4 regions of the Bradyrhizobium sp. 2TAF24 genome follow, and region 1 is predicted to be linked to each of the others. Evidence: predicted binding sites of a transcription regulator. Region 1 holds the regulator's gene; each other region holds the start of a gene.
What was found. The regulator PhoB, encoded in region 1, activates phosphate uptake and scavenging genes when phosphate is short. The targets are predictions, from matches to a motif close to TGTCATNNANCTGTCAT.

Region 1 (4,936 bases):
ATGGCTGGCGCTGATTCTCGGCGCCCTGTTCTGGAAGGGGTTCAGCGGCCTGTCGCTGAACGTCTTCACCGAAATGACGCCGCCTCCCGGCTCCGACGGCGGCCTGCTCAACGCCATCATCGGCAGCTTGATCGTGACCGTGCTCGCGGTGGTGATCGGTACGCCGATCGGCATTCTCGCTGGCACCTACATGGCCGAGTACGGCCGCCACGACAAGCTGACCAGCATCGTGCGCTTCATCAACGACATCCTGCTGAGTGCGCCGTCGATCGTGGTCGGCCTGTTCATCTATGAGGTCATGGTGCGCCCGATGGGGCACTTCTCCGGCATCGCCGGCGCCATCGCGCTCGCGGTCATCGTCATCCCGGTGGTGGTGCGCACCACCGAGGACATGCTGCTGCTGGTGCCCAACACCATGCGCGAGGCGGCGGCGTCGATCGGCCTGCCGCGGTCGCTGATGATCCAGCGCATCGCCTACCGTGCGGCCCGCTCGGGGATCGTCACCGGCATCCTGCTCGCGGTCGCCCGCGTCAGCGGCGAGACCGCGCCATTGCTGTTCACCGCGCTCAACCACCAGTTCCTCAGCACGGTGTCGCTGCCGCTGTTCCCCGGGATTTCCGTCATCAACCTCAATGCACCGACGCCCAGCCTTCCGGTCGTCATCTTCCAGTTCGCGCTCAGCCCCTACGCGGACTGGCAGAAGCTGGCTTGGACCGGTGCGCTCATCATCACGCTTTCAGTGCTTGCGCTCAGCATCACCGCCCGTGCGCTTGCCGGATCGAGGAAAACTCAATGACCCTGGCAACCGTGACCCCGTCAGCCACGTCCATGCCGTTCGATACGTCATCGCTCAAGGACAAGATCGCGATCCGCGACCTCGATTTCTTCTATGGCGAGGCACGCGCGCTCAAGAACATCACCATGTCTCTCTACGAGAACAAGGTGACGGCGTTCATCGGTCCGTCGGGCTGCGGCAAGTCGACCCTGCTGCGCATCCTCAACCGCATGTACGACCTCTACCCGAACCAGCGGGCGGGCGGCCAGGTCAATTTCGACGGCGCCAACATCCTGGAGCCGGGCCTCGACATCAATCTGCTGCGGGCGCGGATCGGCATGGTCTTCCAGAAGCCGACCCCGTTCCCCATGTCGATCTACGAGAACATCGCGTTCGGCATCCGGCTCTACGAAAAACTGTCCAAGAGCGAGCTGGACAACCGGGTCGAGCAGTCGCTGCGGCGCGCCGCGCTGTGGGACGAGGTCAAGAACAAGCTCAACGCCAACGGCCTCAGCCTGTCGGGCGGCCAGCAGCAGCGCCTGTGCATCGCGCGCACGGTCGCGGTGCGGCCGGAGGTCATCCTGTTCGACGAGCCGTGCTCGGCGCTGGACCCGATCTCGACCGCCAAGATCGAGGAGCTGATCGACGAGCTGAAGGACGATTACACGATCGTGATCGTGACCCATAACATGCAGCAGGCCGCCCGCGTCTCCGACTTCACGGCCTTCATGTATCTCGGCGAGTTGATCGAGTTCGGGCCGACGACCAAGATCTTCACCACGCCGTCGGATCGCCGGACCCAGGATTACATCACCGGCCGGTTCGGCTGAGGCGCCTCGTGCGCGGGAGAATATGATGGCCTTCGAACATACAGCCAAAGCCTTCGACCAGGACCTGCAGGAGCTCACCCGCATGGTTGCGGAGATGGGCGGTCTCGCCGAGCGGCAGATCGTGGAATCCGTCGACGCGCTGATCCGCCGTGACATCGCGCTGGGGCAGCGCGTGGTCAACGCCGACAACGAGCTCGACAAGCTGCAGCGCACCATCGAGGAGCGCGCCGTGCTCACCATCGCGCGGCGCCAGCCGATGGCGGTGGACCTGCGCGAAATCGTCGGCGCGATGCGGGTCGCCACCGACCTCGAGCGCATCGGCGACCTCGCCAAGAATATCGGCAAGCGCGTCAGCGCGCTCGACAGCGACTTCCATCCGCTCAAGCTGATCCGCGGCCTCGAGCACATGGCGAGCCTGGTGCAGTCGCAGATCAAGTCGGTGCTCGATGCCTATGCGGCGCACGACCTGCCGGCGGCGATGGCGGTGTGGAAGGGCGACGAGGAGGTCGACGCGATCTGCACCTCGCTGTTCCGCGAGCTGCTCACCTACATGATGGAAGATCCCCGCAACATCAGCTTCTGCATCCACCTGATGTTCTGCGCCAAGAACATCGAACGCATGGGCGACCATGCCACCAACATTGCGGAGACCGTGTTCTACATGGTCGAAGGGCAGCAGATGCAGGATCCGCGCCCCAAGGGCGACATGACTGCGTTCGCCACCGCAACCCCCGGCAACTGATCGAGACGCTAAGGAACCGATATGGGTGCACGCATTCTGGTTGTTGAAGATGAAGAAGCGCTCACGACGCTGCTGCGCTACAATCTCGACGCTGAGGGCTATGACGTGGAAACCGTGGCGCGCGGCGACGAGGCCGACACACGGCTCAAGGAGCGCATTCCGGACCTGATCGTCCTGGACTGGATGCTGCCCGGCCTGTCCGGCATCGAGCTGTGCCGCCGCCTGCGGACCCGCCCCGAGACCAAGCAGCTGCCGATCATCATGCTCACCGCCCGCGGCGAGGAGAGCGAGCGGGTGCGTGGTCTTGCCACCGGCGCCGACGACTACATCGTCAAGCCGTTCTCGGTGCCCGAGCTGCTGGCGCGGGTGAAGGGCCTGCTGCGCCGGGCGAGCCCGGAACGGCTCGCCACCGTGCTGACCTATGGCGACATCGAGCTCGACCGCGACAAGCGCCGTGTCGCGCGCTCGGGCCAGCCGATCGACCTCGGCCCGACCGAATACCGCCTGCTCGAGTTCTTCCTCGAGCATCCCGGCCGTGTGTTCAGCCGCGAGCAGCTGCTCGATGGCGTCTGGGGTCGTGACATCTACATCGACGAGCGCACCGTCGACGTCCATATCGGCCGCCTGCGCAAGCTCCTCAACTTCGGCAGGGATCAGGATCCGATCCGCACCGTGCGCGGCGCTGGCTACGCGCTCGACGACCGCTTCGCCAAGGCGGAGTAGCCGAGAGGCCGACGTTTCTCTCCACAACGACAAACGGCGCCGCATCCCTGATGCGGCGCCGTTTTGCTTGTCGCTGGCTTGCCGGGAAGGCCGGCGCGGCGGCCGCGCCGGATTTTCAGCGCATGTCGCTTATTTGCCGGTCGGGCGGCGATCGCGACGGCGATCGCTGGCCGGTTGATAGGCCACGCGCGAGTGATGCGCGCAGTAGGGCAGGCCGGTCAGGGCCTTGCCGCCGCAGAAGAAGAAGTCGTTGCTGCCGGGATCGCCGACCGGCCAGTGGCAGGTGGCTTCGGTCAGCTCCAGCAGCGACAGCCGCTGGCTCATCGGCACAACGTTGTCATAGGTGACCGGATCGGGCTCGACCTCGAAGGCGTGGGCGAGCGCGGTGTTGCCGCGGGACATCGGCCGCGAAATCCGCATCATGTGCTGGGCGGGACGCGCCTTGCGCTGGCGCGGGGCCGCCGAGGACGGGCTCTTGGCGCGGCCCGACAGGCCGAGCCGGTGGACCTTTCCGATGACGGCGTTGCGGGTGATGTTGCCGAGTTCCGCCGCGATCTGGCTGGCAGACAGGCCGGCTTCCCAGAGTTTCTTCAACTGCTCCACGCGATCGTCGGTCCAACCCATTACCGTCATCGCAGTCTATCCCTTCGTGTCGCGCCACCACGGACGAGCCTGCTGGCGACGGCTGTGTCTCAAAAAATCCCTGCTGGCAGAATCCTTTAGCCCTCGCCGGATGCATGGGTCGCAACCGAGCGTGTACGCCGCCACAAGGGACCGAAAAGGATCAGATCTACCGCACGAGATGTCGTATCCGACCGTCAAAAGGCTACAATATGCCGTGACTCACGCGCAAGAGTCGGGCAGGACGCGTCCACATGTTCTACGTTGGAAACGCGAAAAACCGCTTTTTCCGCGGCTTTTAGGAATCATTGCCGAGTTGACAGCCGGGGGGGCGCCAATAGAATGTTGCCGCGTGCTGCCCGCGAGGCGGCACGTTTTGTTTCTGGAACCAGCACATCAGGCAGGGCATCGTCCGGTCTCACGGGTTTCGCACCGTGATCTGTCGATATTTCCCGCCGAACATTCTGTCGGGTCATCATGAGCACCAACGCGTCGTCCCATCTCATGCCGGTCTTTGCGCGGGCTGATCTCGCCTTCGATCGCGGCGAGGGTGTGTGGCTGCATGGCGCCGATGGTGAGCGCTATCTCGATTTCACCAGCGGCGTGGCTGTCAACGCGCTGGGACATGCGCATCCGCATCTCGTCGCTGCCTTGCAGGAGCAGGCGACCAAGCTGTGGCACATGTCGAACCTGTTCAGGAGCCCGGATGGCGAGAAGGTGGCGGCGCGGCTGTGCGCCGCGAGCTTCGCCGACGTGGCGTTCTTCTGCAATTCCGGCGCCGAAGCGATGGAAGCCGTCATCAAGGTGGTGCGCAAGCACCATGCGGCGAAAGGCCACCCGGAGCGCTACCGCATCATCACCTTCGAAGGTGCTTTCCATGGCCGCACGCTGGCGACGCTCGCCGCCGGCGGCCAGGAGAAATATCTCGAAGGCTTTGGCCCGCGCGTCGAAGGTTTCGACCAGGTCCCCCATGGTGATGTCGAGGCGGTGCGCAAGGCGATCGGTCCACACACCGCGGGCATTCTGATCGAGCCGGTGCAGGGCGAGGGCGGCGTGCGCAGCGCGCCGCAGTCCTTCTTCAAGGCGTTGCGGCAGCTGTGTGACGAGCATGGCCTGCTGCTGGCGTTCGACGAAGTGCAGACCGGCATGGGGCGCACCGGCGAATTGTTCGCCTATCAGTGGACCGGCGTCACGCCGGACGTGATGGCACTCGCGAAGGCGCTCGGCGGCGGCTTTCCGATCGGC
Region 2 (4,936 bases), on a different contig from region 1:
AACCAGATGCTGAAGGGCGCCGACGGCAACATCCCGGAAGGCGGTCTGACCAAGCACTGGCCGGACGGCGAGCAGATGACGATCTACGACGCGGCCATGAAGTACCAGGAAGAGAAGGTGCCGCTGGTGGTGTTCGCCGGCGCCGAGTACGGCAACGGCTCGTCGCGCGACTGGGCGGCCAAGGGCACCCGTCTGCTCGGCGTCCGCGCCGTGGTCTGCCAGAGCTTCGAGCGCATCCACCGCTCGAACCTCGTCGGCATGGGCATCCTGCCGCTGACCTTCGAGGACGGCACCTCCTGGCAGTCGATCGGTCTGAAGGGCGACGAGCAGGTCACGATTCGCGGCCTGCAGGGCGACCTCAAGCCGCGCCAGACGCTGGAGGCGGAGATCGTCTCGGCTGGCGGCGCGGTCAAGCGCGTGCCGCTGCTGTGCCGCATCGATACCCTGGACGAGCTGGAATACTTCCGTAACGGCGGCATCCTCCAGTACGTGATCCGGCAGCTCGCGGCCTGATCGGCTCAAGACGCCCTCACCGCGAAGTGAGTGGCAGGTGAATGGAAGGCGGCTTATGAAAAAGCCGCCTTCTTTTTGAGGGGGGCAGGGACATTGGTGGAGAAGGCGCTCCCCGCGTCTGACGTTCGGATGGGCATCATCACCGTCGAAGACCGCAAATTGCCGCTGCAGGATCTCGCGTCGCTGCGCTTGTCGGCGCTGTTCGGCGTCTGCCTCGCCATCCTGTTCGGCGCGCGGGCGCAGGCCGACCCCCGCGCGGTCGTCGAACTGTTCACCTCGCAGGGCTGTTCGTCATGCCCGGCGGCGGACAAGGTGCTGGGTGAGCTCGCCAAGGACCCGTCGATTATCGCGATCAGCATGCCGATCGACTACTGGGACTATCTCGGCTGGAAGGACACGCTGGCCAACTCGCGCTTCTCCGCGAAGCAAAAGGCCTATTCCCACATGCGCGGCGACCGTGAGGTCTACACGCCGCAGGTGGTGGTGAACGGCGCGATGCATGTGCTCGGCAGCGATCGCTCCGGCATCGAGGACGCGGCGACACGCACCCGCGCCGAAGGCGGCGTGATGTCAGTGCCGGTGTCGATCAAGCAGGCCGACAAGCAGCTCAATGTCTCGGTCTCCGCCGGCAACAGCGCAGCGGAGCGCGGTGAGGTGTGGGTCTGCGCGATCTCGCGCTCGGTGCCGATCCGGATCGGGCGTGGCGAGAACCGCGGCCAGGAGGTCACCTACTACAACGTCGTGCGCAACTGGCTGAAGGTCGGCGACTGGACCGGCAAGCCCGGCAGCTGGACCGTGCCGCTGGAAAACATCAAGGGCGACGGCGTCGACGCCGCGGTGGTGTATGTCCAGGACGGCAGCCGCGAGAAACCGGGCCTGATGCTCGGCGCCGCCTATACGGCGCTGCACTGACCTCGCCGGGCGTGTTGCCGCGCACCGTGCGTTCACGTCGATCATCGAACAGCGTCGGACACAGCGGCTGTGGTGCACGAGCATCGCAGCGTGTGACGCGTCGTGGCGGCGATGACGTCAGTCGTGATGAGATGAAGAGCGAGATGAGATGAAGAGCGGGCCCCGCCGATCGGCGCGGGCGCATGCCGCGTCAACGCAGGCAATGCGAAAAACAACAAGCTGAAAACAAAAAAGGCCAACTCGCGTTGGCCCGAAGTTCACCTTTCAAGGTCCTGCGAATAGGCCCGGCTCCGACGACCCCGGGGGGCTGGGGGCTGAGGAATCCGGTGCCGAAGGAACCGGGCCAACGCAGTATCTTCTTATCGCCAGTCACAGCGGCATCGGCTTGACCGAAATTGGGCGCTTTCATGATTTAGCTGACATCGCCGTGAGTGCACGCAAGTGAGCGACTAACTCCCGGTGATGAAAGGATGTTTCACCGATCCGGCGATCGGTGGCGACGCCTTGCCGCAGCGCTGGCGATGTTGTGATGCGAAGGGCTTGCAGAGCAGCGCGGCCGGACCGATCATGTCGAACGGATGACAGGAGAGCGCAGCATGGACCTGATCGCGGGGGATACCGAGCCTGGCGAGAGCCGCGGGACGGAGCGCACAGCCGCATCCGTCCCGTCTCAAAGCCGGGTCACGTTCAATCGCCTGGAGCTCAATCGCATTCTCAACCTGTACGGGCGCATGGTCGCCGAAGGTGAGTGGCGCGACTATGCAATCGATTTTCTGAAAGACTGTGCGGTGTTCTCGATCTTCCGGCGCGCATCGGAGGTTCCGATCTACCGCATCGTGAAAGATCCCAAGCTGGCGCGCCGCCAGGGTGCCTACAGCGTCGTCGCCCAGGGCGGGCAGATCCTGCGCCGCGGGCACGAGCTCGATCGCGTGCTGCTGGTGATCGACCGCAGGTTGTCGCTGGTCTGACGATACGCGCGGTTATGGCGCGGTGCTGGCGCCGGGGCCGAGTTCCCGCTGCATCATCACGGTGTCCAGCCAGCGGCCGAACTTGAAGCCGACATTGCGATGGACGCCGACCATCTCGAAGCCGGCGCGCGTGTGAACGCCGATCGAGGCGGCGTTGGCCGAATCGCCGATCACCGCGATCATCTGGCGGAAGCCGCGCTCGGCCGACGTCTCGATCAGCGCGGTGAGCAGCTTCAGTCCGATGCCGCGGCGCCGCGCCTCCGGCGGCAGGTACACCGAGTTCTCGACCGTGAAGCGATAGGCCGGCCGCGGCCGGTAGGGGCCCGCATAGGCGTAGCCCATCACCTGCCCGTCTGCGATCGCGACGACATAGGGAAAGCCCGCGCCGGTCAGGTTGCCGAAGCGGGTGGTCATGTCGGCGAGATCGGGCGGGGTGAGCTCGAAGGTCGCGGTGCCGGTGCGGACCGCGTGATCATAGATCGCCGTGATGGCGGGAAGGTCGGCCGCGGCGGCCGGCCGGATCAGGACATCGGACATGCGGCTACTGTGAATCGCCGGCGCTCAAAAGAAAAGCCCCGGCGCTGAGGCCGGGGCTTTGTGTGTCCGAGGAATTTTCCGATTCCAGTCGTGTCCGGATCAGTCGCGCTGTCCGAGCAGCTGCAGCAGCAGCGTGAACAGGTTGATGAAGTTCAGGTACAGCGACAGCGCTCCGGTGATCGCCGCCCGCTCCGCGACATCGCCGCCGGCGCTGGCGTAGCCGTAGATGTACTCGTTCTTCAGGCGCTGGGTGTCCCAGGCGGTGAGGCCGGCGAACACCAGCACGCCGATCACCGACACCACGAACTGCAGCGCCGATGAGGCGATGAACAGGTTCACCAGGCTGGCGATGATGATGCCGAACAGGCCCATCATCAGGAACGAGCCCATGCCCGACATGTCACGCTTGGTGGTGTAGCCGTACAGGCTCAGCGCACCGAACGAGGCGGCGGTGATGAAGAACACGCGCACGATCGAGGTGTGGGTGTACACCAGGAAGATCGACGACAGCGACAGGCCCATCAGCGCCGAGAACGCCCAGAACAGCATCTGGGCCGTTGCCGGCTTCAGCCGCTGGATGCCGAAGGAGATGACGAACACCATCACCAGCGGGGCGAGGATGAACAGCCACTTCAGCGGGCTGACGAACATCGCGACACCGAACGACGTCAGCATCGCGTTGCCGACACGGCCGGCGGCGGCGCCGGCGTCTGTGGTCACGGCCGCCATGTACACGCCGAGCGCGGCAAGGCCGGTGATGGCCAGGCCGATCGCCATGTAGTTGTAGATCTTCAGCATGTATGCGCGCAGGCCAGCGTCGACGGCCACGGCATCTGCCCGCCCGGCGGCCCGGCCGAACGGCGAAGCATAGTTACGGTCCAAGTCCGACATGGTCGAAACCTCGTTGTTGTCCGGCGCACACTGGGTCAGGGCTGCCGGGGCGAAATGTATCCCAGATGCAGTCGTCCGGTGATATTAATTTTGCGTTAGCAAAACGGTCGGTCGGCCCGGCATCTGTCCCATCGGATATGTGGGAAAATAATACATCTGGCGCAACCTTCCATGCGCGGCTGAATGTCGCGAAACCGCGGAAAAGCCGACCGCGATACCGCACTCGGCTGCTTCAAATTGTCGTCGGCACGCCGTTCGAACCCGCCGGCAGAACCTGAACGCGGCGATGCGGCCGCGCCGCCGGCCCCCATGCAAACCGTGAATTAGTCCCACGTGCAACTCGGCATTGCGGCCGGCCTGCCAAGCCGGCAGATTTGCGACAACGGCCGATGCGATTGGCCGGGACAAAGGGGCAAGGGGGAGGATCACGTGTTGCGAGGACATCTCACCGCCGCGATGGCGTTCGCGGCGATGTTGGCGGCCAGCTCAGCGCGGGCCGAGGAGCCGATCACGCTGCGGGCAATGGGCTCGTTTCATGTCGGCGGCCGCCTGGTGGAGCTGACCGGCAAGCCGGTGAAGGAGATGGCGTTGACCCCCGGCGGCGTGCCAGCGCGGTTCGACCCCAACGGCACCTACCAGGTCGAGCAGATGTACGTGCAGTACTTCCTGCCGGCGCGCGAGGTCGGCACGGTGCCGATCCTGTTCTGGCATGGCGGCGGCATGACCGGGGTCAATTTCGAGACCACGCCGGACGGCCGGGAGGGCTGGCTGAACATGTTCGTGCGCAAGGGCTGGGGCGTCTACGTCTCGGACGCGGTGGAGCGCGGGCGCGCAAGCTGGGCGCAGTATCCCGACATCTTCAAGGGCGAGCCGCTGTTCCTGACCACCAGCAACCCGTTCACGCGCTTCCGCATCGGCGACGGACCGGACAGCTACGATCCGGATCCGGCCAGGCGACGGCTGCTGCCTGGCAGCCAGTTTCCGAACGACGGTTATGAGAATTTCGTCAAGCAGATCGTGCCGCGCTGGACCACCACCGACGACGCGACGCTCGCGGCCTATCTCGCCGAGATCGACCGGGTGTGTCCCTGTGTGATCCTGTTTCACAGCCAGGC
Region 3 (4,936 bases), on a different contig from region 1:
ACACCGCTCCACCGAAACGCATGATGGCGGAAGCCCCGATCAGCCGACGAGAACGAGACCGCCAGGCAAGGTTCGGACCGGCGCCTTGAACACCGCCGCGATCTGTCCCATCACGGTGTCGAGACGCTTGATCTCGAACCGCGCCGTGACAACTCGCTGGCCGAGCTTGCCATCGAGCAGCACGATGCGGCCCGGCCGATAGCGGTTGACCTCGTCGATCACGTCGGCAAGCGGTGCATTGCGAAACACCAGCATGCCGTCGCGCCAAGCGGTCACCGTCGCAGGATCGGTTGCGATCGCCTCGCTCATCCCGCGATCATCATACGTCACGCGCTCAGCCGTGTGCGCGATCACGTGGCGACCGTTGCAGGCCACCGCGACCTCGCCATCGATGCAGGTGAGATCAACGCGCGGTCCGGTCCGCCGCACATTGAAACTGGCGCGCGACGCGGTGATATGCCCGTCCGCCGCCGTAACCACGAACGGCTGCGACGCCCGGCCATCCACCACCACCGCGGCCTCGCCCGCGAGCAACTCCATCGCCCCGTCCTGCGACGCGCCTCGCAGCGCGATGCTGGTCCGGGTGTTGAGGTCGACGGAGACGGCCTCCCCCACCGCGACATGCAGTTGTTCGCCCGTGCCGGTGCGGTGATCCGCTGCAAGCTCCGTGATCGACGGCCACAGCCCGAGCGGCGGCCGCACCATCATGGCGCCCGCCGCGGCGGCCGCGGCGGCCATGCCGCCACCAACGAAAGCCCGGCGGCTCACCTGGAATCCGCGGCGGCGTACCGCCGTCTGCTCACGCGCCAGCGCAGCGACGGGCAATTCCAGTCCTCGCCACAGCCGCCCCGCCTCGGCCAGTGCCGCGGCGTGGGCCGTGCTGCGGTCTCGCCACTGCCGCAGCTCGGCGAGATCGTCTTGCGTGGCCTCGCCGAGGCTGATGCGCGACAGCCAACCGAGGGCCTCGCGCGTCAGTTCATCGCTCGTCGGGTCACGTCCCATTGTCAGTTCCGGCACCTGTCCAGCCGCCGACGACCATCGGTGTCACGGCGTAGTTCCCAATTCATAGACGACTCGACGGACGACATTCGGCAAGCCTTGTCACAAATTCTTTGCGACATGGTCCTGGCAAAGCTCCAGAGCCCGCTGCAATTCGAGCCGGACCAGCCGCGGTGAAATATCGAGACGCGCCGCGATGTCGGCCTGGATCAGCCCTTCGAACCGCACCGCGATCAGAATCTCCCGTTGTCGCGGCGTCAGGCGCGCCAGCGCCCGACTCAGCGCCTCGAAGGTCATCTGGCCTTCGACCACCCGGTCCGGACCCGGATTCTCGTCGATCAATTCGTGCAGCGCCTCGACATCGACACGACTGGCCCGACGATCCTCGGTCCGCCAGCGGTCCCGCGCCAGGTTCACCGCGCTGGTCAGGAGATAGGACGTCGGGTTCCGCAAAACCCCGACATTGTCGCTGCGCTCCATCCGCAGATAGAGCTCGTGCAGGGTCTCCTGCGCGGCGTCCGCCGAGCCGAGCCGGCGGGTCAACCGCCGGCGCAGCAGATCGTAGCGCTCCACCAGGAGCTGCCGCAGCGCCGCCCAGCTGGTTTCCTTGTCGGCCTCCGTCATGGCCGCAACGCCCCGCAGGAATCGCCGCCGGATGATTCGGCCTTCAGCACCATGGTGACCGGCTGCGGCATGCCGGCCGGCGGCGACCGGCCGAGCGAGACCAGCCCGAGCGCAGCGGTCACCGCAGCGTCGCGCGCCGTTTCGCCGGTCGAGGCCAGGAGATGCGGCGCACGAATCTCACCGGCCTCACTGATCCAGAACTGGAACGCGAGCCGCGAGGCACCCGGACGTGTTTCCGCCCGACGGCACAGCGCGGCCATCACCTCCGCCTGAACCCGGCCGAGAAATGGCTGATAGATCGCCGCTGGCGGGAGTGGCGGGCTCGGCGCCGGCAGCGGAGCGAGCACCAGCGTAAACGCCTGCTCGCCCGTGAAGTTGAACACAAGACCGGTGCCCGACAACAGCCGCCGCAACGCAGCCTCACGGGTCAACCTGCCCAGCACCGGCGCGGAGCGGCGCCCCGCCGTCAGCGCGGTTTCGTACAGCACCTGCATGCGGCTCGCAGCGCCATAGGCGTCGAGCGCGGCCTCCAGCGGCTGGGACGGGATATCGAAGACCAGCTCGGGCTCGCCGTCACCCGCATGGGCGACACCTGCCGGTATCAGCATGGCTGCGACCACCGTCATGACCAGCGCAAACACGCAACGTGACCAGCGCTCCATGGCCGCACGCCGTTGCCTGACTTCGTCCGCATCGTGGTCACGAGACATTCCTGACGCCCACCCGCGCCGCAGGCGGCAAGTCACGCGTCTGAGTGCCGGGTGGCGCGCCTGACGATGCGAAACCGACATCGCCGCACCGCATCCCGCCTGAGCAATGGTCGGCGGGACGCTAATGATGCTGTATTACAGTTATACGACGCAGGCCCCCGGGGGCTCGCCATCCGGCCGACCGAGATCCAGGTCCGGCGACGGCCCCCAGAGCGCTCGCGGATCACCTGGCTGCCTGTACAGAGGCTGTTGACAACCCTGTGGATTACTTGTGGAACGAGAGTGGACAAGCTGTCCGCACCTTTGTGGACAAGCTGTGCATGACGGCGTCGGCAGGCTATGCACATGCTGTTGACAGCCTGTCGAAAAGCTGTGCGCTTGCACTCCTAACTCTCTTGGACATCTGATGAATTCGCCCCAGACCGACTCCGTCACCGCACCGCCCGCCACCCGCGCCAGCTTCGCCATGGCGGACGAGCGCAGCGCCAATCGGGTTGTGGACGTGCTTGCGGAGAGCTTCGACAACAACGAGGCCGCCATCGCCGCGTTCGAGCGCCCGGATGGCCGCTGGGACGTTACACTGTACTTCGCAGAAAAGCCGGACGAGGCGGCAGTGCGGGCGCTGGTGGAACTCGCCGCGGACAAGGCGAGCGCGGACGCCATCGTGTTCGACACGGTGGAGACCCGCGACTGGGTCAAGGCCAGCCTCGAAGGGCTCGCGCCGGTCGTGGCCGGCCGCTTCATCGTCCACGGCCAGCACGACCGCGCCCGGGTTCCGCTCAACCGGATCGGGATCGAGATCGAGGCCGCACTCGCGTTCGGCACCGGTCACCACGGCACCACGCGCGGCTGCCTGCTGCTGCTGGACGAGGTGCTGCGTTCGAAATGGCCGCGGCGGGTGCTCGATCTCGGCACCGGCACCGGCGTGCTGGCGATCGCCGCCGCGAAGGCGCAGCGGCACCCGATTCTCGCCAGCGACATCGACTGGCGCTCGGCAGTTGTGGCCCGGGAAAACGCCCGCCTGAATGGCGTCGGCCACCTGGTGACTGCCTTGCACGCTCCGGGATTTTCGTCACCCGACATCCGCAGCCGCGCCCCGTTCGATCTGGTGCTGGCGAATATCCTCGCGAACCCGCTGCGGCGGCTCGCGACGCCAATGTCACGGCATCTGGCGCCAGGTGCTTATGTGATTCTGTCGGGACTGCTGCCGCACCAGGCCAACAGCGTCGTTTCGGCCTACCGCGGCAACGATCTCGTCCTGGTCAAGCGGCTGCAGCTCGACGGCTGGAGCAGCCTGCTGCTGCGCAAGCCTTGATTCGAAATGGAACGCTGCGTCGCTTCAAATTGGCCGCGCCAAGGGGACCGGTTGAGGGGCGATGGACGTCGAGGACGAGGCGGACCAAACGCCCGGTGTCGTTCAGCCCTGATCCTTGCTGGCCTGCCCTTTCCTGATGTCTACCCCCGCCCGGCGCAGGCGGACCTCGGTGAGGCGGTCAAGCATCTGGACGATCAGGCCCCGCGCTGGCTTGGATGGCGCGACAGGGCCGCTCACGGGAACAGGATCGCGACGGGGCGGAGGCGAAATCTTCTCGAAAGAAAAGGCAGGCATCGGTGTGACCCCTCTTCATTGAGGTTGAAACACTCCCGAAACGTTTTCCCCGTCGTGCCGCCTTTTTATGGTCGAATTGCGCTGCAGCACGACCGAAGTCTGGCATGCACAGCTGCATGACTGCAAGATGTCAGGTGGACGATAGGTAAAAGTTTTCCGCAACCGCCCTCGGCGAAGCCGCGCGTTGCCGCTCCCAGTTCCCTCCCCTAAGGTCGTCCCATGTTCGAAGCGCACTTCCAGACGTTCGAAGATCCCGAGGGCGGCGTCGCCCTCACCGCTCGCCTCGCCGCGTTCCGCGAGGAGCTGATCCGCCGCGGCCTCACTGGCTTCGTAATTCCCCGCGCCGACCAGCAGCAGAACGAATATGTCCCACCCGCCGACGAGCGGCTGGCATGGCTCACCGGCTTCACCGGTTCTGCTGGGCTCGCTGCCGTGCTGACCAACAAGGCCGCGGTGTTCGTCGACGGGCGCTACACCCTCCAGGCAGCAAAGCAGGTCGACACCACCGCCTGGACGATCGAATCGCTGGTCGAGCCGCCACCGGAGAAATGGCTGGAAACCCATCTCGCCGCCGGCGATCGCCTCGGCTTCGACCCCTGGCTGCACACCACCGCCGCGGCCGAGCGGCTGGCCGTGGCGTGCAGCCGCGCCGGCGCCGAGCTGGTCGCGGTCGAGGGCAATCCGCTCGACGCGGTGTGGACCGAACGCCCTGGACCGCCGCTCGGCCAGGTCAGCATCCATCCGGCAGCCCTCGCCGGCGAAGCGGCGGCCGACAAGCTTGCGCGCATCCGCGCCGAGCTTGCCCGCGGCCGCCTCGATGCGCTGGTGCTGTCGGATTCCCATGCGGTCGCCTGGACGTTCAATATCCGCGGCGCGGATGTGGCGCACACGCCGCTGCCGCTGTCCTACGCCCTGCTGCCGAAGAACGGCCGGCCGGTGATCTTCCTCGACAGCCGCAAGCTGTCGAACAGCGTGCGTCATCATCTCGAGGAAA
Region 4 (4,936 bases), on a different contig from region 1:
CGCCCGGCTTGATGAAGTCCTTGCAGCGCCGCCAGTAGGCGGCATCCGTGGAAACGAGGGTCGACTGCACACCGTGCTTGCTGCAGCGCTTTTCGTACCAGACCTCGTCGCCGATAATCTGGATCTTCGTCGGCACCAGCGCCAGGCAGGTCTCGCAGAGCGATTGGGTCTGGCCCCAGAAGATGTAGGGGCGCGATCTACGCAGCGCGGCGGTCATCAAGCATGTCCCTGTCTGGGGCGCGGGGAGGGGCCGTCGCCAGCATGACCACGGCGTAGAGCATGATGGCAAACGACAGCAGATGAAACAATGTCAGCGGGCCGATCAGCCCGGCATAGGGCTTCAAGAACTCCCAGACAAAACGCTGCAGGCCATAGAACGCAAGAGCGAGGTAGAAGCCGTTGGTGATGACGAAACTGTTTCGTTGCATCACCATACCGACATACCAGGCGGCGAAGATCGCCATCGCGGCGCATTCGTAGAGCTGTACCGGGTGGCGCTGTATGCCGTCGCCGAAATCGTGCCCCCAGGGCAACGCCGTCGGTATTCCGTACGTGAAGTCGTCGAGGCCTGCGGCGTAGCAGCCGATGCGGCCGAGCGCGATTCCGATCGCCAGCGGCAGCGCGAAACGCGCACCCGTGCGCTGTGCGATACCATTGGCCTGCTTGTAGAGCTCGATGGCGACGATACCGCCGGCCAGCGCCCCTTCGATCGACCGGGCGATGCCGGGCAGTCCTGAGAGCCACAGATTCAGTGAGCCGAACAGGTAGGCGCCCGATCCGGCGCCGAACAGCAGCGCTGCGATATAGGGCAGCCTGAATGACTGGGCCGGAAACTGGATACGCCGGACACGCGTCAGCCACAGGGCCGCCGCCGCCGCCGCCAGCCACGCCGCGATGTCGAATACGACATGAAGGGCCGCCCCGCTCATGCCACCTGCTTAGCCGATTCGGCCGATGAGTGTGTCGCGACGGCTCGCCTGGAGGTGCGGCGGTTGTCGATCAGCCGAGCTTGGGGTCGAGCGTCACCGACCACAGTGCGGTATCAGCCCGGTCCCGTAGCGTCACGGTCAGCTGTCCGCTCGCGCCGTCGATCACACAATGGCCGAAGAACTGCATTCCGGCCGACGGCGGCAGGTTCTGCCGGTCGGCCCCGGGCGCCTTGATGAACTTGATCTCCGGCCCGAAGGTGTTGTCCATCGGGTTGGGGCCGAAGGTGCCGGCGTGCAGCGGCCCCGATACGAACTCCCAGAACGGGTCGAAGTCCTGGAACTGGGCCTTGTCCGGGTTGTAGTAGTGCGCGGCGGCGTAGTGCACGTCGGCGGTCAGCCACACCGTGTTGCGCACGCCCGCCGACTTGATGAAGCGCAGGAGGTCGGCGATCTCGAGCTCGCGCCCGCGCGCCGGGCCGTCGCCCTGGGCGATGGCTTCAGAGCCCTTGCGATTGGCGGCGTCGTCATAGACCACGATGCCGATCGGCATGTCGGAGGCGATCACCTTCCAGGTCGCGCGCGACGCCAGCAGTTCGCGCTTCAGCCAGGCCAGTTGCTCGGCGCCGATGAAGTAGGCATCGGGGCCGTAGACCGTCTGCAGGTTGTCGCCGTTCGCGCCGCGGTAGCTGCGCTCGTCCAGCATGAAGATGTCGAGATGCGGCCCATAGTTGATGGTGCGGTAGACGCGCCCGGGCTCCACGATGCTCTCGCGCATCGGGTACATCTCGTGGAAGGCGCGCGCGGCGCGGGCCGCCAGCAGCGTGATGTCACGCTCCTTGTAGGCGTCGGGCAGTTGCTTGGACAGCGACCAGTTGTTGGTCACCTCGTGGTCGTCCCACTGCACGAAGATCGGCACCTCGGCATTGAAGGCGCGCAGATTGTCGTCGAGCAGGTTGTATTTGTGCGCGGCGCGGTACTCGGCAAGCGTCTCCGCCACCTTGGCCTTTTCCGGGATGGTGATGTTCTTCCAGATCTTGCCGTCGGGCAGCTTGACCTCGGCCGGGATCGGGCCGTCGGCGTAGATGGTGTCGCCGGAGTGGATGAAGAGGTCCGGGTCGTGCTTGCGCATCGCCGCGAACGTGGTCATGCCGCCGTCGTCCGGATTGATGCCCCAGCCCTGGCCGGCGACGTCGCCGCCCCATACGAAGCTGACGTCGCGGCGGCTTGCCGGCGCGGTGCGGAAGCGCCCGACCACCGGTTCGCCGACGATGTCGATATGGGAGAGGTCGCGGAAACGCGCGCGGTAGAAGATGGTCTGGTCGGACGGCAGGTTCTCGATCAGCATCTTGGCGGTGAAATCGCTTTCCGGCAGTGCGGTGATCGGCGGCAGCGCGCGGGCGTCCTTGAACGATTCCGTGGTCGCAACCTCGACCAGCAGCTGCGCCGGACGGTCGGCGCGGGCCCACACCACGCCGCTGCCCTGCGACACGTCGCCGGCCTGCACGCCATGGCTGATCTGCGGCCGGTCCGCGGCACGGCTGAGATAGGGCGCGGCGAGGCCGCCGAATGCGGTCGCTGCGCCGGTCGCGGCTGCGGTGGTCAGAAAGCGGCGACGCGAGAGATGACGGACGCGGATCGGCATGGCGGGTCTCCCTGTCTCTGGGCCGTCCAAGGCCAGACCATGGAAAGCCGTACTGACAGGCTGAAAACGGATTTGTGAAAGTTCGATGACGGCGCCGGACGTGTCGTCCGGTCCTTGTCAGCCCTGCGCGCGCAGCGGCACCGGCGCACGTGGCGGTTGCGCCGTCAGCATGCTGCGGCGGTCGGCGACGGCGGTGTGGAACTGCTCGAGCGCGATATTGAAGGCGGTGAGCGGGCCATCGTCGATGGCGCCATCCTCGTAGCAGTGCAAGGTGTCCTTCAGGATCTCGTCGGCTTCGGACTGCAGCGAGTCGAGTTCCTCATGGCTGCCGGCCTGGCGGGCCTGCGACAGCATCTCCAGCAGGCGCACGCGCAGCGAGCTGTTGTTCTGGCGCTCGTCGCGCTTGAGGTAGCCGGCGAACCAGGCGCCGAGCGAACCCATGGCGGACAGACCCATGATGCCCCACCAGATGAAATCGCTGTAGCGGTCGAGGAACGTCTTTTCCTCGCCGTCGACATAGGCCTCCGCACCGGGATGCGCCGGAATCGAGGCATCCTTGTCGGTGTCGGGGGTCTCGATCTTCGATGCCGCCGGCACGTCCGGGATCAGGCTCTGGCGCACGGCGAAGATCTGCCGCGTCAGCATCGCAGCGGTGACCTCCGACAGCGATTTGCGCGCCACGATGAGGTGCGAGAAGCTGATGGTCTTGATCTCGTCGTCCGGGCGGGGCGGTACGCCGCCGAGCGCCCCGGCCGGAATTTCGGCCACGTCATAGGCGGGCACGTTCTGGGCGATCGCGTCGGCCGCATCGATGGCGAGGAAGGTCGGCTCGCCGCCATCGCGCTGCGACGCTGCCAGCGCATCCATGGTCACCTTGCTGTTCAGCGGCCCGGCGGCGAGCAGCGCATCGACCTTCTGCGTGCGCACTGCCTCGGCCACCTCACCGGTCGAGAACTGCACGACCTCGACCTTGGCGGGATCGACGCCATACTGGCGCAGGATGGTGTTGAGCAGGTTGACGTTGGCGGGGGTGCGGCCGATCACGCCGATGCGGCGGCCTGCGAGATTCTGGATTTTCTTGATCGCGCTTCTCTTCTTGCCCTTGCCGGCGGACGGCACCCACAGCACCGCGAGATTCTTGCGCAGCACGGCGATGCTGGCGGCATCCTTCGGCACCTCGAGGTCGCCGCGGATCACCGCGAGATCGACCGTCTTGTTGGCGAAGGCCGCGGCGCTGGCGACCGCGCCGTCGGTGACGATGGTCTTCAGGCGGATATAGCCGCCGCGGTCGCGTGAGAAGGCGTGCGACAGCGCCTGGACCACCTTGACGTCCTCGCTGTTCGGCGGGCCGACCGCGATCTTCAGGGTCACAGGCCGCATGGCGATATAGATCGCACCGACGACCACCAGCACGATGGCGAGCGCGACCGCGAGCGGCATGAAAATGCCCGCCCCTTTCGGCGGGCGCTTGGCGCGGATCGGCGTCGGCTCCGGCGTGCTCGGCGCAGGGGCGCTCGATGCCGGAGACCGCGAAAACAGCTGCGCGAGGTTCAGGTTCATCCGCATCGGCCCGTTTGAGAGCAGAATTATAGCAAATTTGGGAACCGGCGACATGTTCCCGGCCGGCATGGTTACCGGTTCCATCCGCGAGCGCTCAGCGGCAAGCCGGGTTAGGATGGGAACGGTCCGACCAGGGATCAAGGGTGTGACGACAGGAGGGTATCATGGATCAGCGTCTGACCGGCGCGGCACGCGCGGCGGCACTGGCCGAATTGTCCGGCTGGTCCGAGGTCGAGGGGCGGGACGCCATCGCCCGCACCTTCGTGTTCAGGGATTTCAACGAGGCGTTCGGCTTCATGACCCGCGTGGCGCTGGAGGCCGAGAAGCGCGACCACCATCCGGAATGGCGCAACGTCTACAAGACCGTGGAGGTGGTGCTGGCGACCCATGACGCCGGCGGCGTCACGGTGCGGGACATCGCCCTCGCCAAGGTCATGGATCGCATCGCGGCGCGCGGAACCTGAGCACGGCGCGGCGATGTCGCGCAGTTGTCATCTTGCAGCGGCTGGGGGCGCCCCCCACCTGAGCGGCAGTTGTTGATGCGATCGTCGGGTTCCGCCGGCGAGCAGGTCGCCATGTGGGGCGTCGAGGAGCAATTGGTCGTGACCACCGAACACACCGTGGATTTCGAGCCGGCCGAACGGCTGGCGAAGGACCATGCGCGGGTGCGCCGGGAGTTCTGGGCCAAGATCAAGAAGGTGGCGGCACGGCTGCCCTTCGCCGAGGATCTGCTGGCGGCGTATTACTGCGCCTTCGATCGGCAGACGCCGCGCCATGTGCAGGCGTCACTGCTCGGCGCGCTCGC

Region 2: AB4Z37_RS27765 (DUF2794 domain-containing protein) is a predicted target of PhoB. The motif match lies at 1,993-2,009, and genes of this name have one in related genera.
Region 3: AB4Z37_RS01210 (STN domain-containing protein) is a predicted target of PhoB. The motif match lies at 2,468-2,484, and genes of this name have one in related genera.
Region 4: AB4Z37_RS30060 (alkaline phosphatase D family protein) is a predicted target of PhoB. The motif match lies at 2,646-2,662, and genes of this name have one in related genera.

What each region holds. Positions count from the first base shown of each region.
Region 1 covers NZ_JBFRFW010000005.1:229,399-234,334, forward strand. Annotated here, with positions in the region: gene pstA (phosphate ABC transporter permease PstA) at 1-796, shown strand, start outside; gene pstB (phosphate ABC transporter ATP-binding protein PstB) at 829-1,605, shown strand; gene phoU (phosphate signaling complex protein PhoU) at 1,631-2,347, shown strand; gene phoB (phosphate regulon transcriptional regulator PhoB) at 2,369-3,070, shown strand; gene AB4Z37_RS10590 (GcrA family cell cycle regulator) at 3,200-3,703, opposite strand; gene AB4Z37_RS10595 (aspartate aminotransferase family protein) at 4,169-4,936, shown strand, end outside.
Region 2 covers NZ_JBFRFW010000022.1:29,949-34,884, reverse strand. Annotated here, with positions in the region: gene acnA (aconitate hydratase AcnA) at 1-513, shown strand, start outside; gene AB4Z37_RS27770 (DUF1223 domain-containing protein) at 643-1,425, shown strand; gene AB4Z37_RS27765 (DUF2794 domain-containing protein) at 2,022-2,393, shown strand; gene AB4Z37_RS27760 (GNAT family N-acetyltransferase) at 2,406-2,930, opposite strand; gene AB4Z37_RS27755 (Bax inhibitor-1/YccA family protein) at 3,030-3,821, opposite strand; gene AB4Z37_RS27750 (esterase) at 4,251-4,936, shown strand, end outside.
Region 3 covers NZ_JBFRFW010000001.1:279,943-284,878, forward strand. Annotated here, with positions in the region: gene AB4Z37_RS01200 (FecR family protein) at 40-1,002, opposite strand; gene AB4Z37_RS01205 (RNA polymerase sigma factor) at 1,102-1,623, opposite strand; gene AB4Z37_RS01210 (STN domain-containing protein) at 1,620-2,333, opposite strand; gene AB4Z37_RS01215 (50S ribosomal protein L11 methyltransferase) at 2,740-3,648, shown strand; gene AB4Z37_RS01220 (hypothetical protein) at 3,751-3,942, opposite strand; gene AB4Z37_RS01225 (aminopeptidase P family protein) at 4,162-4,936, shown strand, end outside.
Region 4 covers NZ_JBFRFW010000028.1:42,627-47,562, forward strand. Annotated here, with positions in the region: gene AB4Z37_RS30050 (radical SAM protein) at 1-217, opposite strand, end outside; gene AB4Z37_RS30055 (prolipoprotein diacylglyceryl transferase family protein) at 198-929, opposite strand; gene AB4Z37_RS30060 (alkaline phosphatase D family protein) at 1,000-2,571, opposite strand; gene AB4Z37_RS30065 (TAXI family TRAP transporter solute-binding subunit) at 2,689-4,131, opposite strand; gene AB4Z37_RS30070 (4a-hydroxytetrahydrobiopterin dehydratase) at 4,296-4,595, shown strand; gene AB4Z37_RS30075 (YkvA family protein) at 4,734-4,936, shown strand, end outside.